4 regions of the Arthrobacter sp. AOP36-C1-22 genome follow, and region 3 is predicted to be linked to each of the others. Evidence: riboswitches for the same ligand, from Rfam matches in the RefSeq annotation. Region 3 holds a riboswitch; each other region holds the start of a gene.
What was found. A riboswitch is a leader RNA that binds a small molecule or an ion and turns the genes downstream of it on or off. The one in region 3 is predicted to bind S-adenosylmethionine.
Positions count from the first base shown of each region.

Region 1: another riboswitch for S-adenosylmethionine. It lies ahead of ACT3S6_RS04070 (OsmC family protein); the one in region 3 lies ahead of ACT3S6_RS13290 (MFS transporter).
Region 2: another riboswitch for S-adenosylmethionine. It lies ahead of ACT3S6_RS12750 (bifunctional o-acetylhomoserine/o-acetylserine sulfhydrylase); the one in region 3 lies ahead of ACT3S6_RS13290 (MFS transporter).
Region 4: another riboswitch for S-adenosylmethionine. It lies ahead of ACT3S6_RS14565 (hypothetical protein); the one in region 3 lies ahead of ACT3S6_RS13290 (MFS transporter).

Region 1 is NZ_JBQSWW010000004.1:120,525-126,321, forward strand. Features, by position in the region: gene ACT3S6_RS04050 (hypothetical protein) at 1-246, opposite strand, end outside; gene ACT3S6_RS04055 (hypothetical protein) at 288-494, opposite strand; gene ACT3S6_RS04060 (SRPBCC family protein) at 560-1,012, shown strand; gene ACT3S6_RS04065 (DUF6226 family protein) at 1,215-1,883, opposite strand; SAM riboswitch class IV at 2,036-2,151, shown strand; gene ACT3S6_RS04070 (OsmC family protein) at 2,186-2,728, shown strand; gene ACT3S6_RS04075 (DUF805 domain-containing protein) at 3,274-3,891, shown strand; partial or broken gene ACT3S6_RS04080 (DUF805 domain-containing protein) at 4,124-4,372, shown strand; gene ACT3S6_RS04085 (ABC transporter permease subunit) at 4,648-5,487, opposite strand; gene ACT3S6_RS04090 (ABC transporter ATP-binding protein) at 5,484-5,797, opposite strand, start outside.
Region 2 is NZ_JBQSWW010000024.1:48,582-54,378, reverse strand. Features, by position in the region: gene metX (homoserine O-acetyltransferase MetX) at 1-670, opposite strand, end outside; gene ACT3S6_RS12750 (bifunctional o-acetylhomoserine/o-acetylserine sulfhydrylase) at 688-2,049, opposite strand; SAM riboswitch class IV at 2,117-2,233, opposite strand; gene ACT3S6_RS12745 (VOC family protein) at 2,442-3,086, shown strand; gene ACT3S6_RS12740 (GDSL-type esterase/lipase family protein) at 3,162-4,322, opposite strand; gene ACT3S6_RS12735 (TetR/AcrR family transcriptional regulator) at 4,322-4,906, opposite strand; gene ACT3S6_RS12730 (CPBP family intramembrane glutamic endopeptidase) at 4,962-5,705, opposite strand; gene hutI (imidazolonepropionase) at 5,715-5,797, opposite strand, start outside.
Region 3 is NZ_JBQSWW010000027.1:8,165-13,961, reverse strand. Features, by position in the region: gene ACT3S6_RS13300 (acyl-CoA dehydrogenase family protein) at 1-7, shown strand, start outside; gene ACT3S6_RS13295 (LLM class flavin-dependent oxidoreductase) at 4-1,413, shown strand; SAM riboswitch class I at 1,429-1,518, shown strand; gene ACT3S6_RS13290 (MFS transporter) at 1,528-2,877, shown strand; gene ACT3S6_RS13285 (acyl-CoA dehydrogenase family protein) at 2,886-4,151, shown strand; gene ACT3S6_RS13280 (LLM class flavin-dependent oxidoreductase) at 4,148-5,560, shown strand.
Region 4 is NZ_JBQSWW010000035.1:12,890-18,686, forward strand. Features, by position in the region: gene ACT3S6_RS14550 (amino acid transporter) at 1-789, shown strand, start outside; gene ACT3S6_RS14555 (helix-turn-helix domain-containing protein) at 796-1,371, opposite strand; gene ACT3S6_RS14560 (sodium:solute symporter) at 1,538-3,070, shown strand; SAM riboswitch class IV at 3,228-3,338, shown strand; gene ACT3S6_RS14565 (hypothetical protein) at 3,389-3,634, shown strand; gene ACT3S6_RS14570 (VIT1/CCC1 transporter family protein) at 3,870-5,018, shown strand; gene ACT3S6_RS14575 (hypothetical protein) at 5,045-5,797, opposite strand, start outside.

The DNA of each region.
Region 1 (5,797 bases), on a different contig from region 3:
GGCGATATTGGCGAGGTTGTACGTCAAGACTTCGGCCGAAACGAAGCCCTCCGACGGGGTTTTTACGGCCAACCGGGCCTGGCCCAGGCCCAGCACCACTTGCGCGACACCGACCACCAGCACCAGATAGGCGACCGCCCAGGCGGCCAAATAGGACGGGGAGGCGGCACTGATGGCGGAGAAGAGACCACCGAGCAGCATGCCGAGGCCACCGATGACGAGGAAGGGAGTCGCTGTTCTGTTCACGCCTACAGACTACGGATTCACCGTCTCCCGTGGAACAACCCTCAGGCCCGGTTCTTCAGGGTGTCTTGACGCCGAAACTCCCGCACCCATACGGAGAGCGTGAATCCGGAGCCTGCGACGATGAGCGCGCCGATCACGGGCAGCCACCAGGATTCCCCGAAGAGCCCGAAGACCAACAGCAGTAGACCCACGAGGATCATGGCGCAGTAGGCGGCAATCAGGAGGCGTTGCTGGGTGGAGAAGCGCATACGCGCACCGTACCGCGTATTCGCCGACCTTTCGAGAGGCGGGCAACACCTGAGAGACTCTGCCCATGAGCGTTTCCTTCCAGTGCACGACGTGGACCACCATCCCTCAGGAACACTTATTCGATCTGGCCCGGAACATCGACACCCATCAACAATCGCTGGCGAAGTCCCGGGAGGAGGCCATCGCCGGTGTCACTTCCGGCCTCATCTCACTCGGTGAGAACGTGACATGGCGGGCTTGGCACTTTGGCGTCCCCCTGAAGATGACCAGCCGCATCATGCAGATGGAAGCACCGCACTCCTTCATCGACGAACAGGTCAAGGGCCCGTTCCGCTGGTTTCGTCATATCCATGAGTTCAGCCAGGAGTCGGGGGGAACAACCATGGTTGACCGCGTCGATTTCGCCGCACCGTTCGGCCCTCTCGGTCGTTTGGCAGAGAAGCTCTTCCTGGCCCGTTATCTGCAGAAGCTCATCGAGGAGCGGAACCGCCATCTCAGCGCCGGGCCCGTGGACTAATTAGCGGCCCTGATTGCGCGGATGCTTCCGTGCAACGCGTTCATTTCCGCGCTTATGGTTGCCGGTGATTCGCGCCATGAGTGCCTGCGGTTCTTGTGTTTCGATGTCGGCCAGGAAGCACGTGGCCATCATCCCGCGCAGTGTTGACGCCCGCCGGCCCTGATGGAAGATCACGACGGAACCGCCACGGGCACACGGTTTGTCAGCCCCCTGCCGCACCAGCCGCGTCTCGCACCGCTTCCGGCCACGGCCGCCAGTGCCCATCGGAAGGGAGCATGGCTTCTGCCACCTCCATCCTTCCCTCGGGCACATCCTCGGCATGGATGCACCCGGCTTCTTCCCACCGGCCCGGCTCGGCCAGCCGATAATCGACAGATTGGTCGTCGTTGGGATTAATTCGTTCAAAATAGCCGCCTGAGACGACGGCTCGCACCACGGATTCAAGGTTTTCCAACAGCTCCTGGACATCGTCATCGCAGGCATCGCAACCGCATACCGGATAGTGGGCGTCGTAGAGGGCGCCAGCGTGCAGGAAGATCCCCGGGAACCCGGTGAAGACGAAGGTCAGCGGGGCCGCGAGCAGGTTGGACGGGACGACCCGGACCGCGTGGACGACGTCCTCCGAGGGGAACAGCAGATCGGAAGCAACCTCCGGGTCCCGTTCGGCGACGACGTCAAAGGCGTCCAACAGCCAGTCGAGCTGGGCATCAGCGACCTCATGCAAGGGAGCGAACCGGTGTCGATGGCCCACCGTGGAGTAGGCGCGCGAAGGCGGAGACATCCCTTCCCACCGATGGCCGTAGGCGATCGGGGCGCCCTGTCCATCGCGATGGATCTCCGGGGTGAACTCCGGGCGCCGGTATCCGCTCATGGCCCCACGATAACCGCTGGGATACCCCCTGGCGAGGGGAATCCTGCTGCGGGGATGGCGGGCTCTCCACCCGCGGATGACCCGGCGTATGTCTCCGGATGACGCGACGCGTTTGCCCGATCGGCGTTCCCGCCAGCAGAATCGAACCCAAGAATCAAGAGATCCAACCTGAGGCCCTGGCCGGTTGGACGGCAACCCCCTTCGCCATAGTGGGGTGCCCCAGGTGACGATTCGACGCCGTCCCGACCGGGAGGCGTAAGTATGGCGCAGCGCCACGCTCGCCATGACAGCGAAGGAACGCCATGACCCAGACCCTTGCAGAAACCAGCATTTCCAACCGCGCCGAACGCCTCGATTCCGCGGGATCCGCCTGGGCGGAACGGATCGGTCAGAACACTGCCAGCGCATCGCTGCAGTTCCGCGCGACGGCCGACCCGGTGGGCTCGGTCGGTTCGACCATCCGCGCCGGACGCCACGAATTCACCGTCGACGAACCGGCGGCATTGGCCGGGGACGACGTCGCCGCCAGCCCCGTCGAATACGCCCTCGGGGCGTTGATCTCCTGCCAGGTGGTGGTCTACCGCCTCTATGCTCACCAGCTGGGCATCACGATCGACTCGCTGGACATCTCGGCGGACGCCGACCTGGATGTGCGCGGCCTGTTCGGCATCGAGGACAAGGTCCGCCCGGGATTCGGTGATGTGCGGCTGACCGTGGACGTCTCGGGTCCGGCCACCGAGGAACGCTATGCCGAACTCCAGGCGGCCGTCGACGCCCACTGCCCGGTATTGGACGTCTTCACGAACCCGACCCCGGTGACCACGACCCTGCGGGTCAACTCCTAGAAGGCGGCCAGCAGCCGACTCCCAACAGGACCTCCGAACCGGCTGTACCTGCCGAATTGCACGGTGTTGTCCCTGGGGCTGCGGCTCCTGGTGTCCAGTCACGATCCATGAAGCAGCGATCTCTTGATGTTCATGAAGTGAGCTTCTGTCTAGTTCGACGGTCCAGTGACAACTGTCCGGCTCCCGGCACCGTGATGGCCAAGTTGAAACCGCTGAGCTGTCGTGGATCGGGGTCTTCCCCGAGGACCAGTGCGCCCAGGCCTGCCACTGCCGGCGGCGGGAGCCGTCAGCAGGGCAGTGGCGGTGGCCGGCAGCCTCCAGAGGTCCCCCTGAACCACAAGGTGTAGGCGGGCAATCCTCCGATGCCACCGAGCTAGAGGTAGCCGGTTGCCCCGGCGGCCTCGAGCTAGTCGGGGTGGCTCCGGGGGCCTACCCCACACCAAGGGCAGACACGACGCGACATGGGGAGTCCTCCCCATCGCATGTCAAGGCTCCATCTGGAAGACTACTCCCGATCACCCGAAATACTTTCGATGGAGGAAATTTTGAGCAGCAGCACCCCCAACCCCTATGGCAACCCCGGAGGGGTCACCATGCCCACCCATGGTGAGGCTCCCTTGGACCAGCCGCTCTACGGGGCCAGCTTCGGCCAGGCCATCAAGCGCTTCTTCAAGAAGTATGCGACCTTCTCGGGTCGGGCCAGCCGCAGCGAGTTCTGGTTCTTCGCGCTTTTCAACGCCATCGTCTACACCGTGTTCTACGGCTTGGCGATCGGATTCGGACTGGCCGGCTCCGACCCCGTCACCGGTGAAATGGGTGCCGGCGGGGCCATCCCCTCCTTGGTGATCGGGCTCTATGGGTTGGCCATCATCATCCCGTCCATCGCCCTGAGCGTCCGCCGCCTGCACGACGGCAACTTCAGCGGATTCCTGTACCTGCTGATCCTGGTGCCGATTCTCGGTGGGCTCGTGGTCCTCGTCCTCATGATCATGCCCTCCGTCCCCGAAGGTGCTCGTTTCGACGCCGATGGCGGCGCGGCAGCCTACGGGAACGCCTTTGGCACCTCTGCCGGGTACCCGGGAGCACCGGCTGCCGGCGGCGGTTTCGCGGGCCAGAACCCCCCACAGGGCTACCAGCAGCCCACCGACCCGACCCAGGGCTAGCCAAGCCCCGGCGATGTCCCGGCGGTCCGCCGCCGGGGCATCGGCCCCGCACGCCAGCGCACACCGCCTGGCCTCGACTCCCCCGGAGAACCCCTTGAGCGCTGGTTACCCCAACCCCTACGGCGGCCCCGCGGGATCCGTCGCCCCGTAAAGCAACCCCTCGGGGCGCACCGTCACCTTCGGGGAGGTCCCGGTGGAGCAGCCGCTCTACGGCGCGGATTTCTATCAATCCGTGAAGCGCTTCTTCGGCAAATATGCAACCTTCAGTGGTCGAGCGAGCCGGAGTGAGTACTGGTGGTTCTGCCTCTTCAACAGCATCGTCTATCTCGTCCTCTTCGCCGTGTTCATCGTTCTCGGGGTCGGTGGCATGGACCCGGTGACCGGCGAGATGGGGCTCGGCGCCGCCTTCCCGCTCCTGCTGCTCACTGTCTACTGGCTGGGGACCTTCGTCCCGAACATCGCGCTCTGCGTGCGTCGGCTGCATGATGGGAACTTCAGCGGGCTGTTGTACCTGCTCACCCTGATCCCTTTCTTCGGCGGGGCTGCTCCTCTTCATCCTCCTGCTCATGCCCTCGGCCCCCCGCCGGCGCCCGTTTCGACGCGGATGGCGGAGCGGCAGCCGGCGCGGCCATGCTCGGGGCACCCACCGGGCATCCAGGCTCCGCGGTCGGCTACCCCGGCGCCCCGGCCGGCGATCCCGCGGGGCAGTACCCTCCACAGGGCCACCGGCAGCCCACCGATCCGACGCGGGGCTAGTCACGCCCCACGGATGTCCCGGCGGTTCAATGCCAGCACCGAGAGCCCGATGCACACCAGACCCACCCCTGCCAGCAGGAGGGCCGCCGGGACATCCACCCCGCTCACCAGCGGGGATTGTCCGTAGGCCCAGTAGTAGGGCGACAGCCCGTGCAACCATTCCAGTTCCGGATTCTGGTTGCCGATGGCGTTGAAGGCGTATCCCAGCACCGCCACCACGGCTCCGACGCCGATCCCGTGGATCCGCCGCCCCCCGATAGCCCCGCCCAATAAGGCGAAGGAGCCGTTGAAGAACACCAGCAGGGCGAACATCAGCACCCCTGCCACGGCATGGCCGGCGTCGATCCCCAGTTCCGAGGGCCCCTTGAGGATCAGCAGCACGGCCAGGATGAACAGGTGCAGGAGCAGGATCCTCATGACCAGCGCCGCGGCCCGTTCGAGGACCAGCTGGCTGCGGGTCACGCCGTGGGCCAGGGTGAGTTCGAGCAGGCCCGATTCCTCATCCCCACCAATGGCAGCCGCCCCGGCGCCGACGGCCATGATCGTCATCAGCAGGAAGCCGATCAGGCCGAAGACGGTCGCCTGGGTGTAGCCCGGTCCGCTGGTGATCTGGCCGTAGTTCAACGCGTCGACGAGTTCGGGGGGCAGGGACTGGATCATTTGCTTCATCTGCTCGCTGCCCCCGATGGACGGGTAGAGCGGCAGATACAGGCCCATCACCGCCAGCATGGCCAGCGCCCAGATGAGCATCGAGGCCTTCGCATCGATGAGCGCCTTGGAGAAGAGCGGAAGGACTCGCGGACGGCTTTGCCGGCCGCGGTGCAGGGCGGTGGCGCTCATGAGGTGGTCCTTCCGGCGCCGTGGTGCCCGTCGGTGGTTCCCGGGGTCCGGTACAACCCCAAGACCACCTCTTCCAGATCCGGTTCCTCCACGGCCAGGTCCACGGGCCGCAGCCGGGGCAGGAGGTCCACCAGCTCAGCCACCGGACCGGACCACGTCGCCGAGGCCTGGCACACCGGCCGGCCGTCGCCGTCTTGCATCTGCTCCAGCCGTAACCCGTCGAGGCCTTCCAGCGCCCCCAATAGCCCCCGCACCTGGTCGACGGGCAGCGGGGTTTGGATGCGCAGGCGGCTGGTGGCTCCCTCGCGTA
Region 2 (5,797 bases), on a different contig from region 3:
CGACGGCGTCGAGGGCGCCGGCCGAGGGCGCCGCTCCGTAGAAGTCGCCACCGGAGAAGTCCGGATCCAGCCGGATGGCCTGCGTCTGGATCTGCCCGAAGGCGATCTGTTCGGCGGAGGCGACCGCGGTGGCCGCAATGACGGCGCACCGGGCCACGCGTTCGGGGTATTCCACCGCCCATTCCAACGCTCGCGCTCCACCGAGGGAACCGCCCAGGACGGAGTGCCAGCGTGAAATGCCCAGGTAGTCGGCCAACCGGGCCTCGGTGCGCACCGAATCCCGCACCGTGGTGAACGGGAACCGGGAGCCCCAGGCCTGCCCGTCGGGGTCGAGGCTGGAGGGCCCGCTGGAGCCATAGCAGCCGCCGACCATGTTCGGGGCCACGACGAAGAACCTGTCGGTATCGATCGTCTTTCCCGGACCCACGAGTCCTTCCCACCAGCCTTCTTCCTGGCTGTGCCCCCGGGAGACATGGGTATCCCCCGTCAGGGCGTGCAGCAACAGCACCGCATTGGAGGCCCGGGCGTCCAGGGTCCCCCAGGTCTCGTAGCCGATCATCACCTCGGGCAGCCAGCCGCCGGTCTCGAAGCGGTAGCCGCCGATGGGCACGCATTTGAGGATGCCGTCACGGATCAACGGCGCCCCGGGGGCCTGACGTCGTTCCCTCACGTCGCCGACGCCCTGGCTCACCGGACGGCCTGGACTTCCGGGGCGGCCTCTGCGGCTTCGTCCCCGGCGGCGGCCGCGGCGGCGAAACCGACCTCGAGGTCGGCGATGATGTCGTCGATGTGCTCGATGCCCACCGACAGGCGCACCAGTCCGGCTCCCACCCCGGCCGCGGCGCGTTCGGCGTCGGAGAGCTGGGAGTGCGTGGTGGAGGCCGGGTGGATCACCAGCGAGCGCACATCGCCGATGTTGGCGACGTTGGAGTGCAGTTCGAGGCCGTCGACGAAGGCCCGGCCGGCCGGTTCGCCGCCGGAGATCTCGAAGGCCAGGACCGCGCCGACGCCCCGCGGGGCGTATTTGCGGCCGAGTTCGTACCAGGGGCTGGAGGGCAGGCCGGCGAAGGCGACGGAGTCGACCTGGGCGTGGGCCTCGAGCCATTCGGCGACCTTCTGCGCGTTGGCCACATGGCGTTCCATGCGCAGGCTCAGGGTTTCCAGGCCCTGGGCGATCAGGAAGGCGTTGAACGGGGAGACCGCCGAACCCAGATCGCGCAACAACTGGACGCGCGCCTTGAGGATGAACGCCAGGTTCGCCCCCAGGGCGCCGTCGACCCCCAGATCGCGGGCGAAGACCAGCCCGTTGTAGGACTCGTCGGGGGTATTGAATTCCGGGAAGCGTTCCGGGTCGGCCGCGAAGTCGAAGTTGCCCGAATCAACGATGGCCCCGGCGACGGAGGTTCCGTGCCCGCCCAGGTACTTCGTGGCCGAGTGCACCACGATGTCGGCACCGAATTCGATGGGGCGGACCAGGTACGGGGTGCCCAGGGTGTTGTCCACGATGAGCGGGACCCCGGCTTCGTGGGCCACCGTGCTGACGCCCTCGATATCCAGGACGTCCTGGCGCGGATTGGAGATGACCTCACCGAAGAATGCCTTGGTGTTCGGTTTCACCGCGGCCCGCCAGGAATCCAGGTGGTCGGGATCCTCCACGAAGGTGACCTCGATGCCGAGGCGCTTCAACGTGTGCTTGAACAGGTTCTGCGTTCCCCCGTAGAGGCTCGGGCTGGCCACGATATGGTCCCCGGCTCCCGCGAGGTTGAGGATCGAAAGCGTGGTCGCCGCCTGGCCCGAGGCCAGCAGCAGGGCCCCGACCCCGCCTTCGAGGTCGGCGATCCGGGTTTCGACGGCTTCCTGCGTCGGGTTGCCGATGCGGGTGTAGATCGGCTCGAGTTCCTTCAGCGCGAAGCGTGCTGCGGCACTCTCGGCGCTGGGGAAGACATACGACGTCGTCTGGTAGATAGGCAGCGCCCGGGCCCCGGTGGTGGGATCCGGTGCCTGTCCGGCGTGGACCTGGCGGGTTTCAAAAGACCATGATGCAGACATTTCTGTCCCCTTCTACGACTCAGGGGCCCCTGTTCCACGGCGGTCCCGGAAGGGAACGCCGGGAGGTGACCCGCGCTTGTCCGTTCTCCTTGTGGAGGCGAACCAGGTCTTCACCCGGGGCACCCCACCGCGAGTGGAGGGTTGCCGGCCAGCAAACCGGGGTTTCGCGCTGGCACTCATGACCTGCCTCCAGTGTTGTGGATCGGGGCGGCCGCCGCAACAACGCGGCGTCAATATGACCGCAGGGCGCAACATTCCTCCCCCTCCCCCGTCCGGTCCCCCTCCTGACGGCCGCGATGGAGGCCCGGGAAACGGGTCGAGGAAAATACGAACCATGGTGATTTAGGGCACCCTAAGTCGAGACGCACCTCACAAAGTGCGATCATGAAGCCATGATGAGGTTGGATCACGTTTCGTACGCATGTGGACCAGACGGGTTGGCCGCGACGGCCGCCCGTGTCGGCAAGACTCTGGGGATCGAGTCCGTCAAGGGAGGCATTCATCCCCGCTTCGGGACCAGGAACGTCATTTTCCCGTTGAAGAACACCCAGTACCTGGAGGTCGTGGAGGTCCTGGACCACCCGTCCTCGGACAAGGCGCCGTTCGGCCAGGCCGTCCGGGCCCGATCGGAGATGGGTGGCGGATGGATGGGTTGGTGCGTCGCCGTTGACGACCTGGCCCCGTTCGAGGAACGTCTGGGCCGGTCATCGGTCCCGGGCAACCGCAAGTTCCCCGACGGCCAAGAACTGACGTGGCAGCAGATCGGCATCAAGGGCCTGATCGCCGACCCGCAGGTGCCCTACATGCTGCGCTGGGATACCGGCACCGAGGACCTGCACCCCTCCCGGGCATTGGATCCGCAGGGGCATATCTCCGGGATCGCGATCGCCGGTTCGGTCGAACGGGTCCGCGAATGGCTGGGCACCCCCTCGGAGTCGCCGTTGGGCGATGTCGAAGTCCAGTGGGAGGCCCCCAATGGCACCCCGGGAATCATGACGGTGACCTTCGAGACCCCCTCGGGGACCATCACCCTCTGATCCGCTCACGGAGGTGGAACACCGAACGACGGCGGCCCGCGGGCCGCCGTCGTTTTCGCTCTGTGCCGTCCCGGATCAGTGCCGCGGCACCGCCGCGAAGGGTCCGTCGGCGGCGAAGACCCGATCGGCGAAGCGATCGCCGATCAGCTGATGCGTTGCGGAATCCGGATGCAGGTTGTCCGGCAGCGGCAGCTCGGCCTCGTCCGGGGCCCCATACAGCTCGAGTCCGTCCAGGAAGTACAGGTTCGCATCGTCCGCCCGGTCTTCGACCAGGGAGCGCATCTCGCGGCGGATGACCTCCAAGGTCAGCCGTCCCGCCGATTCATCCCCTGGGGTCCCCGTCGCGCTGAACTTGACCTGGCTGGTCCCCAGGCTCTCCGGGACGATCGTGCCGGGGCCCGACGTGCTTTCGTGAATCGGGCAGAAGATCGGGGAGATCAACACCAGCGGCGTGGTGGGATGCCCCTCGCGGATGGTGTCAAGGAATCCGTGGATGGCCGGGACCAGGGTCCGCACGCGCATGGCATCCAGGTTCACGATGTTGATGCCGAGTTTGACGCTGATGACGTCCGCTGGCGCATCGCGGATCACCCGCGCCATGAAGGGGTCCACGAAGCAGCTGCCCCCGAAGCCGAGGTTGTGCAGTTCGACCCCGCCCCGGCGGGCTGCCACGGCGGGCCAGATCCCGCTGGGGGATGCCGCGTTCGATCCCTGGCTGATGGAGCTGCCGTGGTGGACCCACAGCGGACGGGTCCGGGGCGCGGGGTGGAGCGGCTTGTCGGAGCAGAGGCTGATCAACTCCAGGGATTCATTGTGGGGGAGGTGGAATTCGAGCGTCTTCTCCGTTGGCGCGAGGCCCTCCACGACGGTTGTGTGGTGGGGCCCGGCCACGTGGTGCATCGAGCCGGCGGCCATGTCGATTTCCACGGCGTCCCCGCCGGTGAGTTCGTCGCCGAGCTGGAGGCTGCCGTCGACGAAGACGTCGATGCGGCCACGGGGCCTTTCGCTCCCCCGGAACGCGGTGTGCGTCGAATGGGAGACGAGCTTGATCCGGGTCGCAGTCGTCCTCACGACAATGCGGACGCCCGCGGGCTGGGATTCACGGTCAATGAGGGTCTGTTCAGGGTATTGCCGGCGCACCCAGGCCGGCAGCCGGTGGATCCGCATCCCGTCGGGGGTCTGCTCGAGTTCGGCGGCGCCCCGGACGAGGTCTGTGGTGAGGTCGGTCGTGATCATCAGTGCTCCTGCTCTGTGGTGGTGGGCCAGCTAGCCAGGGCGCGGTCGAGGGCTTCCAGGGCGCGATGCCAAGACGTCCGGGTCTGCTCGTCGCGGTGCTCGAAGGAGGAGGCCCGTTCCAGGGCCAGGAACCCGTTGACCGTGGCGCCCATGAATCGGGTCGCGTGCACCAGTTCGGTCTCCGGCAGGCGGTAGCCGCGGAGCACCGAGAAGGTGAGGTCAACGAGGCGGATGGCCCCCGCGGAGCGTGCGGTCTTCGGCGTGGCGGGCCGTGCCAGGACGGCCCACCGGCCGGGGTGCTGCCCGGCGAAGTCGCGCTGGGCTTCACCCAGACCCACGAGCGCCTCGTATCCGGAGCGCCCAGCGATCCCCGCGGCCACCGCCTCGGCCACCTCGCCGAGGACGAGTTCGTGCACCCCGTCCAGCAGGGCTGCCAGATCCTTGACATGCGAGTAGAGGCTGGCCGGGCGGACGCCCACCTCCCGGGCCAACGCCGAGACCGTGATGGCCTCGAAGCCATCCCGGTCAGCCAGTTCGGCGGCTGCCTGGACCACTGCTGCCTGGTGAAGGGGTGCACGTTTCATGCATTGAACCTACACCCTGTAGGCGTTTGCCTACAAGCTGTAGGTCCAGGGGTGGCTAGGTTCCCAACCCGATCGCCGAACCGATGAGCGAATACCCCACGAAACCGGCGATATCCAGCAGCGCATGGGCGATGACCAATGGCATGACCCGGCCCGTCCGGGTGTAGATCCAGCCGAAGATCACCCCCATGACGGCGTTGCCCAGGAACGGACCGAACCCCTGGTAGAGGTGGTAGCTGCCCCGCACCACCGCGCTGGTGAGGATAATCGGCCAGGTCCCCCAGCCCAGCTGCCGCAACCGGTCGAAGAGGTACCCGATCATGATCGTCTCCTCCAGGATCCCGTGCCGGATGGCCGAGAGCACCAGCACCGGGATGGTCCACCAATATGGTTCCAGCGCCTCGGGGACGAGGGCCGTGGTCACCCCCAGCGTCCGGCCCACGGCGTAGAGCCCCAGGGTGCCGACCCCGATCAGCACGAAGAGCCCCACCCCCTGCCATGAATCCTTTCCGGGCCGGCGCAGATCGAATCCGAGCGCACGGAACCCGTTCCTGCCGGCCAGATAGAACAGGTAGAACACCAGGGCGACCGGAACCAGGGCGAACATGATGTCCATCAGCTGGTAGGTCAGATCAAAGTACTGCCGGTTGCTGAGCGAATTATTCAGCGTGGTCGTCTGTGATCCCAGCGGGCCGCGGCTGAGCTTGTCGATCAGCGAAACGATCGCGTAGAGGGCGGACTGCCCCAGCGAGAGCCCCAGGACGATCAGGATTTCCGGCCACAGGCTCTTGCTACGCATAGGTGAATACTATGCCAGTGGCGCGGACCCCACGGCGGTCCGATCCACCCGCTGCCCGGCCCGCCAGACGGCCCCGGTCAACGGCATGCCCG
Region 3 (5,797 bases):
AAAATGAGCACCACACCAGCACGCCGCCGGATCCGCCTGAACGCCTTCGACATGAACTGCGTGGTCCACCAATCGCCGGGGCTGTGGCGTCATCCGCAGGACCAGGCGTGGCGCTATAAGGAACTGGGCTACTGGACCGAACTGGCCAAGACGCTGGAGAAGGGGCTGTTCGACGGGATCTTCATCGCGGACGTCTTGGGCACCTACGACGTCTACGGATCCACCAACTCCACCCCGCTCTCCGCCGGCGCCCAGGTCCCGGTCAACGACCCGTTCCTGCTGGTCTCCGCGATGGCTTCCGTCACCGAGAACCTCGGCTTCGGGGTCACCGCCGGAACCGCCTACGAACACCCCTACCCGTTCGCCCGCCGACTGGCGACCCTGGACCACCTGACCAACGGCCGCCTCGGCTGGAACGTGGTGACCGGATACCTGCCCTCGGCAGCCAGGAACATGGGCCAGGAAGACCAGATGGAACACGACGAACGCTACGACCACGCCGATGAGTACCTCGAAGTGGTCTATAAGCTGCTCGAGGGTTCCTGGGAGGACGACGCCGTTCTCCGCGACCGGGAATCGGGGGTCTACACCGACCCGTCGAAGGTCCACGAGATCGGCCACGAGGGCAAGTACTTCAAGGTCCCGGGCATTGCCATCACCGAACCCTCGGTGCAGCGCACCCCGGTCATCTACCAGGCCGGTGCCTCCCCGCGCGGCCTGGAATTCGCGGGGGCGAACGCCGAATCCGTCTTCGTGAATAGTCCGACCAAAGAAATCCTCACCGACACCGTGCGGAGGATCCGGGACAATGTCGAGGCCGCCGGCCGCGACCGCTACGACGTGAAGATCTACACGATGCAGACGATCATCACCGCTGCCACAGACGAGGAGGCGCAGAACAAATACGCCGACTATGCCTCCTACGCCGACATCAACGGGTCGCTGGCCCTGCTCTCGGGCTGGACCGGAATCGACATGTCACAGTACGACCTTGACGACGTGATCGGTGAGGACGTGAAGTCCAATGCCATCCAGTCCTCGGTGGAGACGTTCAAGAAGGCCTCCGGGGATGACGGCAAACCGTGGACCATCCGCCAGTTGGCCGAATGGATCGGCGTCGGCGGTTTCGGCCCGGTCACCGTCGGTGACGGGGCCCAGGTCGCCGCGAAGCTCGTCGAATGGGTCGAGGACACCGACGTGGACGGCTTCAACATCGCCTACGCCATCACCCCGGGCACGTTCGAGGACGTCGTCGAATTCGTCATCCCCGAACTGCAGGCCCTGGGTGCCTACCCCACCGAATACGCGCCGGGGACCCTGCGCCAGAAGCTCTTCGGCGCCGGGGACCGGGTCAAGGACAGCCACCGGGCCGCCGACTACCGGCTCGCGGGAGCACAACTGGCCACCAGCTAGCAGCACCTACGAGAACCACCATCCAGAGCGGACGAGAGACCTGGCTCGTTGACTCCGCAGCAACCACCCGTTTCGGGCAGGTGCTTCCGCCGGGACCGATGGAAAGGAACCACCATGACCACCACCACGCCCACCCCGCCAACCCGCAGGATGCGTTCACGCGTCGCCGTCGCCAGCTTCATCGGCACCACGATCGAGGGCTACGACTTCGTGCTCTACGGGCTCGCCGCGGCGACTGTCTTCGGCCCGCTGTTCTTCGCACCGGCCGACCCGTTGGTCGGGACCATGGCGGCCTTCGCCACCTATGCCGTCGGGTTCATCGCCCGCCCCATTGGTGGGCTTCTTGGAGGGCACTACGGGGATCGGATCGGACGCAAGACCGTGCTGGTTGCCTCCCTGCTGCTGACCGGTATCGCCACCACGGCGATCGGTTTGCTGCCCACCCACGACACTGCCGGATGGATTGCCCCGGCGCTACTGCTGATCCTGCGCGTGGCCCAGGGCATCGGCTACGGTGCCGAATGGGCGGGAGCCGCCCTGATGACCGTCGAACACGCCGCCCCCGGACGCCGCGGACTGACCAGCAGCGCCACCCAAATCGGCCCGAGCGCGGGCATGCTGTTGGCCACGGCGGTGCTGTTGGGACTGGAATCAGCCCTGCCGGATGCCGCCTATCTGGCCTGGGGATGGCGGCTGCCGTTCCTGGCGAGCATCCTGCTGGTCGTCGTCGGTCTGGTGGTGCGGCTGAGGATCGAGGACAGCGCCTCCTTCAAACAGGTGGTTCAAACGCAGCAGGTCTCCCGCCGCCCGGTGCTGGAATCGCTGCGCACCCATCCCCGCCAAGTCGCCCTGACCACCGGGCTGCGCATCGCCCAGAACGCGTTCTACTACGTCTACACGGTCTTCATCCTGACCTACCTGGCCCAGGGCGGAATCAGCCGCGAAACCGGGTTGCAGGCCATTCTCATCGCCTCCGCCCTCGGACTGGTCACCGTCCCGTTCTGGGGCTGGGTATCGGACAGGATCGGGCGCCGGCGCACCTACCTCTTCGGCGGGATATTCAGCATCCTGGTTGCCCTGATCGCCTTCCCGCTGCTCGATACCGGCAGCTTCGTGCTGATCGTGCTGACCGTCGTGCTGGGCATGAACATCGGCCACGACGCGATGTATGGGCCGCAGGCGGCGTTCTTCTCCGAGCTCTTCGACACCCGGGTCCGCTTTTCCGGGGTGTCCATCGGCTATCAGATCGGTTCAGTCCTGGGCGGTGGCCTGGCCCCGCTGGTGGCCACCGCGCTGCTGGCCGCCGGCGGCGGCAGCCCGATCTGGGTCATCGCCTACTTCGTTGCGGTCGGCGCGCTCACCGTCGTCACCACCCTGCTTTCCCCCGAAACCAGTGCGCGGGATCTGGACGCACGCCAAGACGCCTGCCCCGTCTCCGAGCCCGAACATACCCTCGTCAGTTAGGAACGACCATGAGTGAAACCACCACCACCCCACCGGCCTTCGACACCCCCGTGCCGGAGGGCTCCGAAGCCCGCTATCTTGCCCTGGCCGCACGCTTCCGCCCCGTCTTCGACGCCATCGCCGTCGACGCCGTCGCCCGCGAACAGGACCATGTGCTTCCCTTCGAACAAGTCGGGTGCCTCCAGGAGGCCGGTTTCACCACCTTGCGGGTGCCGGCCGAATACGGCGGGAACCCGGTGAACCATGAACACCTGTTCCGGCTGCTGGTGGAATTGGCTGCCGCCGATTCCAACGTGGCCCATCTGCTGCGATCACATTTTTCCTTCGTCGAAACCATCGCCTTGCAGCCGCGGGACTTCCGCAACACCTGGTTCCCGCGGGTGCTGGCCGGGCAGATCTTCGGCAATGCGGCCACCGAACGCGGTGGCAACGCCCTGGGCACCACGGCAACGAAACTGAGCGAGCACGACGGCGGATGGGTCCTCAACGGTGCGAAGTACTACACCACCGGCAGCATCTTCGCCGACTGGGTGGTCGTGATGGCCAGCACCGAAGGTGTCGAAGGCCGGCAGTACGCCGTCGTTCCGGTCGGGGCCGACGGGGTGACCATCCACGATGACTGGGACGGCTTCGGCCAACCGTTGACCGGCACCGGAACCGCGATCTTCGACAACGTGGCCGTCGAGTCTGCAAACATCATTTCCCGCAAGGTCACCAGCACGCTGGAACCGGCGTTCTTCCAACTGGTCCTGCTGGCCGTGCTGGCCGGGATCGGCCGGGCCGCCCTGTGCGACGCCTCCGAACTCGTCGCCGCCCGCACCCGCACGTTCAATACCGGCTCCGGCGGACTCTTCCGCGATGACGCACAGATCCAGGAACACGTCGGCACCCTCGCCGCACGGGTCTATGCCGCCGAAGCAGTGGTTGCTGCAGCGGCCCGCGACCTGGACGCCGCCGTCGATCCGGCTGTGGCCCTGGACACGGAAGCGGCGTTCCTGCGCGCGGAAATCGCCGTGCAGAAAGCCCAGGTGACTGTCCCGCCGCTGGTCCTCGATGCCGCAGGGGCCCTTTTCGACGTGACCGGGGCCTCCGCCACCAGCCGCGGAAAATCCTTGGACCGGCACTGGCGCAACGCCCGCACCGTGGCCACCCACAACCCGGCGGCCTTCAAGGCCCGCTCCGTCGGTGACTTCCATATCAACGCCACCATCCCCATCGGCCTGAACAGCATCGGCGAAGCCACCACGACTCCGAAGGACACCACCCGAGCATGAGCACCAACCAACGCCCGCGCCTGCTGCTGAGCGCCTTTTTGATGAACACCCCCAGCCATATCCTGGGAGGCCAGTGGCGCCACCCCGAGGCGCAACAGCACCGCTATAACGAACTCGGACTCTGGGTGGATCTGGCCCGCCAACTCGAGGACGCAAAATTCGATGCCCTGTTCTTCGCCGACGTGGCGGGCCTCTACGGCAACCATGAGGGCGGGTGGGCCTCCCTGGTGGAGAAGGGTCTCCAGGTTCCCTCCAATGACCCTCTGGTGCTGGCCTCCGCGCTGGCCGCGACGACCTCTCAGATCGGCTTGGCGCTGACCAGCTCGGTGGTGCAGTCCGACCCGTTCCAGATGGCCCGCCAGTTCTCCACCCTGGACCACCTTTCGGGTGGCCGGGTGGCCTGGAACATCGTGACCAGCGTGTTGGAGAACTCCCACCGCAACTTCGGGGCGACGGGCCTGGCCGCCCACGCGGACCGCTATGACTGGGCCGAGGAGTACGTGGCGGCGGTCTATAAGTTGTGGGAAGGCTCCTGGGCGGATGGGGCTGTGCTGGCCGATAAGCAGACCGGTCGCTATGCCGATCCGGCCCGGGTGAATAAGATCCACCACCAGGGCCCGCGCTATTCGATCGAAGGCCCGCATTTGTCCTCGCCGAGCCCGCAGCGCACCCCGTTCCTCTTCCAGGCCGGCAGCTCACCGCGAGGCAAGGCCTTCGCTGCCACCCATGCCGAGGCCACGTTCCTGTTCGCCCCGACCACCGACTACGTGCGCAAACAAGCCACGGCCATCCGGGCGCTGGAGGCCGAAGCGGGCAGGTCACCGGGGGACGCGAAGATCTTCGCAGGACTGTCCTTCGTGGTGGGCAGCACCGAGGCCGAGGTCCGGCGCAAGGAGGCGGAGTACGACGACTACCTGGACCCCCACGCCCTGATCGCCCATATCGGCGGGGGCATCGGCGTGGACCTGGGGGGCCTGGACCTGGACACCCCGCTGGGCGATATCGAAACCGAAGGGGCCCGCGGAATCCTCGAAGCGGTCATCGCCTCGGTGCCCGGCGGAAAGCCGACCGTGGGGGATCTGGCCCGCTCGCGGGCGAAAGCACAACAGATCTCGGGGACCCCCGAACAAATCGTCGACGAACTCGAGCGCTGGCAGGACGCCGGGATCGACGGGATCAACATCGTCAACCAGATACTTCCCGGCTCCTATACCGACTTCATCGAGGGGGTCCTGCCGGAGTTGCGGGCCCGCGGTCTGGCCCAAAGCGAGTACGCGCCCGGCACCCTGCGGGAAAAGGTCTTCGGCCGGGGCGCCACTCTGGAAGACAACCACCCGGCCGCCGTCTACCGGGGAGCTTTCTCCGGTTGCTCGGCAGCGGCCACGCAGCAGGCAACCCCGGTGGGCTGACGGGCGTCGACGGGCCTTGTAGGGTGGTGGCCATGACGGAACCAGCACCGCAGAACCAACCGTCCGATGCCGAGCTGGCAGGGATCCCCGATCTGGAGATCCCCGCAGCCGATATCCCGGAGGCCGATATTGCCGATGTCGACATCCCCGCGGCACCGGTCCGTCCGCCGTCCACCCCCGGGGAATCGGCACCGCCAGGTCTCGACCTTGCGGGGACCGGCCGTCGCGGAGCCGTCG
Region 4 (5,797 bases), on a different contig from region 3:
ATCGCCGCCGCCGTCACCCTCGCCTTCGACGCCAGCGTCGACGCCCAGGGCGCCGCCTACGCCACGGGGGTCCTGGTGCTGATGACGTCCGCGGCGGTCGCCGTGGCGATCTCCGCCCACCGTCGGGGCCAACCCCTGCGCAGCGCCCTGTTCTCGCTCGTCGTCCTCGTGTTCACCTATACGACGGTCGCCAACGTCATCGAACGTCCCGACGGGCTGCGGATCGCGGCACTGTTCATCATCGCGATCCTCTTCGTCTCCTTCATTTCCCGCTTCCGCCGTTCCACGGAACTACGGGCCACGACCGTTTCCTTCGACGTCGCGGCCCACACGCTGTTGAGTGCCGCCGCCGAGGCCTCCTCGGTCAACCTGATCGCCCACGAGCCGGTCAGGTTCAGCGCCGAACGCTATCGCCATAAGCTCCAGCATGCCCGCACGGCCAGCCACCTGCCGGTCACGGCGAAGCCGGTGTTCATCGAAATCGGCATCGGTGATTATTCGGATTTCGCCCAGGACGTGCTGGTCCGCGGCACGCTGCGGCACGGGTATGCGGTCCTGGAGGCCACCGCCCCCTCGGTCCGCACGGCACTGGCGGCGATCTGCCTGGGCATCCGCGACGAATACGGCATCATGCCGCATCTGTACTTCCGCTGGACCGAGGGCTCACCGGTGCGCAACCTGCTGGGTTTCCTGCTGTTGGGGCAAGGGGAGATCGCCCCGTTGACCCGTGAGGTGCTCCGTGAGGCCGAACCGGATCTGCAGCGACGCCCGTGGGTCCATGTCGGCTGAACCCGGCTACCTCGACGCGGCAGGGACCAGCGTCCAGAGGACCACCGCTTCCTCCTCCGTGGGGTTGATCCACGAATGCGGTTCGCGGCCCGGGAAGGTGACCGAATCGCCGCCCTCGAGCTCGAAGCGTTCATTGGCGAAGATGATGATGAAGCGCCCGGAGACCACATGCAGGACCTCGACCTCGCAATCCACCGAATACAGTTCGTCCTCGCCCTGCCCATGGGGTTCGATGACGGCGCGGATGACCTGCAGCCGCTTCTCCGACCGACTGGTCACCAGGCGTTCGATGATGCCGTGCCCGCCCAACGAGATCCGCGGGGCATCATCGAAACGGACCACATGGGTCTCGGGCTGGGCAAACAGCTCCCCCACCGACACCGAGAGGACCTGGCACAACGTGACCAGCGAGGCCACCGAGGGCGAGGTCAGGTCGCGTTCGACCCGGGAGAGGAAGCCCTTGGTCAGCCCGGTCGATTCAGCCACCTGTTCAATCGTCATACGCTGGGCATGACGCGCCGCCCGGATCTTCGAACCGATGGCAATCGGGGCGTTGCTGGGCTCGACGGGCAAGGCCTTCATGGGCGGTGTACTCCGGGTCTTCACAATGGATGTAGGTGCTGCATTACGTCACACAGCATAGGCCAATTGACCTGTTAGCCAGATCACTTTAGCTTAGTAGGCAACAGATGTTTACCTGTAAACATCATTTTTTGATCATCCTCCCTTTTCCGACCAGAGGTTCCCCATGGACATCATCAATATCGCGATCGTCATCGCGTACCTGATCGCGATGCTCGCGTTCGGCTGGTGGGGCAAGTCCCGCACCAAGAACAGCAGCGACTACCTGGTCGCGGGGCGCCGACTCGGCCCCTTCTTCTACACCGGAACCATGGCCGCCGTCGTACTCGGGGGCGCCTCCACCGTCGGCGGCGTCGGCCTGGGCTACGAATTCGGCCTCTCCGGCGCCTGGCTGGTCATCGCCATCGGCATCGGGGTGCTGCTGCTGAGCATGTTCTTCGCCCCGCGGCTGCAACGACTGAAGATCTTCACCGTCTCCCAGATGCTCACCCTGCGCTACGGCTCCAAACACGCCACCAACGCCTCGGCGGTGGTCATGCTGGCCTACACGCTGATGCTCTGTGCCACCTCCACCGGGGCCTACGCCACGATCTTCGTCGTGCTCTTCGACTGGGACCGCTGGCTCGCCATCGCCGTCGGCGGGGCGATCGTGCTCGTGTACTCCACCATCGGCGGCATGTGGTCCATCACCCTGGCCGACCAGGTCCAGTTCGTCATCAAGACCGTCGGTGTCTTCGCCCTGATGCTGCCCTTCGCCCTCTCGGCGGCCGGCGGCTTCGAGGGAATCTCCGCCGGCATCCCCGAACGGGCCCGCGATGAATTCTTCAGTTGGGGCGGCCTGGGCGCCGAGACGATCATCACCTACTTCGTGGTCTACACCCTGGGCCTGTTGATCGGCCAGGACATCTGGCAGCGGGTGTTCACCGCCCGCACCCCCAAGGTGGCCCGCTGGGGCGGAGCCACCGCCGGCATCTACTGCGTGATCTACGGCATCGCCGGGGCGATCATCGGCATGTCCGCCCGGGTCGCCCTGCCCGGCATCGACATCGAGGCCCTGGGCAAGGACGTCGTCTACGCGGAGGTCGCCATGACCCTGCTTCCGGTGGCCGTCGGCGGGATCGTCCTGGCCGCCGCCGTGGCGGCCATGATGTCCACCGCCTCCGGCGCACTCATCGCCGCGGCCACCGTGGCCCGCAACGACGTCACCCCCTTCGTCGCCAGCTGGTTCGGCAAGGAGATCGAGGTCAACACCGGGCGCAACCCCGAGCACGACGTCGCCGCCAACCGGTACTGGGTCCTGGGCCTCGGGGCCGTGGCGATCATCCTGGCGATCCTCGTCAACGACGTCGTCGCCGCCCTGACCATCGCCTACGACATCCTGGTCGGCGGGCTGCTGGTCGCGATCCTGGGCGGGCTGCTCTGGAAGCGCGGGAACGGCATCGGCGCCGCCCTGTCCATGGCGGCAGGGACCCTGGTCACCCTGACGACCATGATCACCCTGGAGGCACTGTCCACCGAGAAGTTCTCCGGGGTCTACGCCAATGAGCCCATCTACTACGGTCTGGGCGCCTCGTTGGTGGTCTATGTCCTGTTCAGCCTGCTCTCCCCGCCGACCCGCCCGGAAGTGGCCCGGCACTGGTCGGATCGGGTCGCCGGACGGGTCGACATGGAGGGCGTTTCCGCCGATCAGCAAGCCTGAACCCGCCCCGGCGTCGTCCTCGTTCCCCCCGGGTGACAGTGCTCCCGGGGGAGCAGATGTCGAACACGAATCTAGCCGCACCAACGCTGGGATGCAGCGGGAATGACGTGGAACACAGCTTGGGTTGCCCCGGCAATCACGTTAGGCTGGCAAAAAGCTTCATGAGACGCGGGCAACAGCTCCGACTACCCGCGCACCAACCCCAGGTTCGTGGGTGGTTCGGATGAAGAAGCGGCCCGCACGACAACGTGTTGGGTAAGAACGCACGAGAGGAAATCCGTGGCGCAAAGCGTCTCCGTCCTTCCAATTTTCGATTCGATGCTAGGCACCGTCTGCCTCAACGTGGACGGTCACTGGGAGCGCTTCATCGCGCCCCACCCCAAGGATCTCGACCATGCGCTGGCCAACACGGCCGGCCGACCGGTCTGGGAATCCGACTCCTGCGCACTGACCGTGCGTATTCCCCGGGCACACCGCCCCGACGGGGAAGCACAGGTGTTCTTCCTTGAACGCCTGCCCGTCCGCGACCGCGCCGAGGCTCCCTCGGGTATGCTGGTCGGCTGAAGGGGAGTAGTTCCACACCCCACCCGCGCTGGATCGTTGATCCGGCACGGGTGGACGAGGACCTGTCGACATACCGACCGCCCTCCCGGCGGTCCGGCATTCCACCCGGCACCACGCCGGGCGAACGAGACCTTCGGCCCGCCACTGGCGGTCCGAGGCTCGTGGCCACCCACCGACCTTTGACCGGCAGTCCCGCACCACCGCGGGGACATACGAACCGATTGAAGGACGCCCAATGACACCGGATGCCCCCTCCCCCGACGCCGATCCGCCAGCCGCGGAGGCCTCGCGTAGGGAGCCCACGCCCGCCGAGATCCGGCGCTGGCGCAAATACCTGGCCGACGAACGCGTCGAAGGTTCCATCTACCTCACCCTGGCCAAACGCCGTGAGGGCGAGGAACGCCAGATCCTGTTGGGTCTGGCCCGGGCGGAAGCCCGCCACCAGGAGCATTGGTCCAATCTTCTGGGCGAGCATGCCCGGAAGACCGCACGCCCCTCGCTCAGCCGCGTCATGCTGCGGTTCATGGCCCGCAACTTCGGTTCGGTCTTCGTCCTGGCCTTGGCCCAACGGGCCGAGGGCGCCTCCCCCTACGACAGCGACGCCGACGCCACCGCTCAGATGGCCGCCGATGAGCTGGTGCATGAGGAAGTCGTACGCGGGCTGGCGATCCGCGGCCGCAACCGGCTCTCCGGCAACTTCCGGGCCGCCGTCTTCGGGGCCAACGACGGGCTGGTCTCCAACCTGGCCCTGGTGATGGGCATCGGCGCCGCCGGGGTGTCCAGCGCGCTGGTCCTCTTTGCCGGGGTCGCCGGCCTGCTCGCCGGCGCCCTGTCCATGGCCGCCGGGGAATACGTCTCCGTCCGCTCGCAGCGCGAACTGCTCACCGCCTCCCAACCGACCCAGATCACGCTCATCGCCGCCCCGGATCTGGACCTGCAGGCCAACGAACTGGTCCTGGTCTACCGGGCCCGCGGCATGAGCCGGGAGGCCGCCGAGCACCGGGCCGCCGAACGGCTGGGGACCTTCAGCTGCGACTGCGACCCCTCATTGTCCCTGCAACCCGAGGTGCCCGAAACCGAAACCGGCGGCGACGAACACGAGGCCCTGGGCTCCGCCTTCGGCGCCGCCGCCTCCAGCTTCTGCTTCTTCTCCTCGGGGGCCTTGGTCCCGATCCTGCCCTACCTCTTCGGTATGGGCGGGCTGCCAGCCCTGCTGGTGGCCCTGCTCCTGGTCGGGGTCGCGTTGATGCTGACCGGGGGCATCGTCGGACTGCTCTCCGGCGCCTCCCCGGCCAAACGCGGGTTCCGGCAGCTGGCCATCGGCCTCGGTGCCGCCGGGGTCACCTACGTTCTCGGCCTGCTCTTCGGCGGGAACATCGGCTAGGACCCGCAGAACCCGGCCCCTTCCGTTCAGCTGGCGCGGCGCATCCGGCGGGCTGCGGCCACGGGGCGGCGGTCCCCCGCCGGGGGCGGGGTCGGCTCCTGCGTGTCCGGCTCGCCGGCCGGTTCGGTGCCCTGCCCGGGGGCCGGAGCATCCCGCCGTCCGGCCTTGGCTGCGGCGATCATCTCGCGTGCGGGCCGGCGTGGGGTCGTCGTCAACGGCCGGGGGGTCGCCCCGATCGGCGGCAACGGCTCCACGGGCACCTGCGGGGCGTTCTTCCGGGTCTTCGCCGCCTCGGCCTCCTCGGCCCGCGCGGCCTTCGTCCGGCGTTCGTGTTCCTGCCGGGCCGCCCTCTCCTCCTTGACCCGTTCGGCGGCGGCGGTCCGTTCCGCCTGGGCCCGCTCGAGCTCCGCCGCCTTCTGCGCCTTGGCCTGCTCCTCGCGGGCGGCCTCTGCCGCCTTCTCGGCCTCGACCCGCTCCTGTTCCGCGACCTTCTCGGCCTGGGCGCGTTCGGCCAGGGCGGCCTGCTCGGTCTTTTCCGTTTCCTTCAGTTCACGGGCGCGGCGGGCCTCGGCGGTGCGTTCGTTCCGGGCCGCCCGACGGGCGGTCTCGGCTTCCTCCGCCAGCACCAACCGTTCGGCCTTGGCCGCCTGGGCCGCAACGCCTTCCTCATCCTGCTGCGCCGCCTTCTGGGCGCGGGCCTGCTTCCGGGCGGCCTCCTTCGCCTCCTGGGCGGGGGTCAATGACTTGGCGCGGGGCTTCCGCGGGGAGGGACGCGGTGG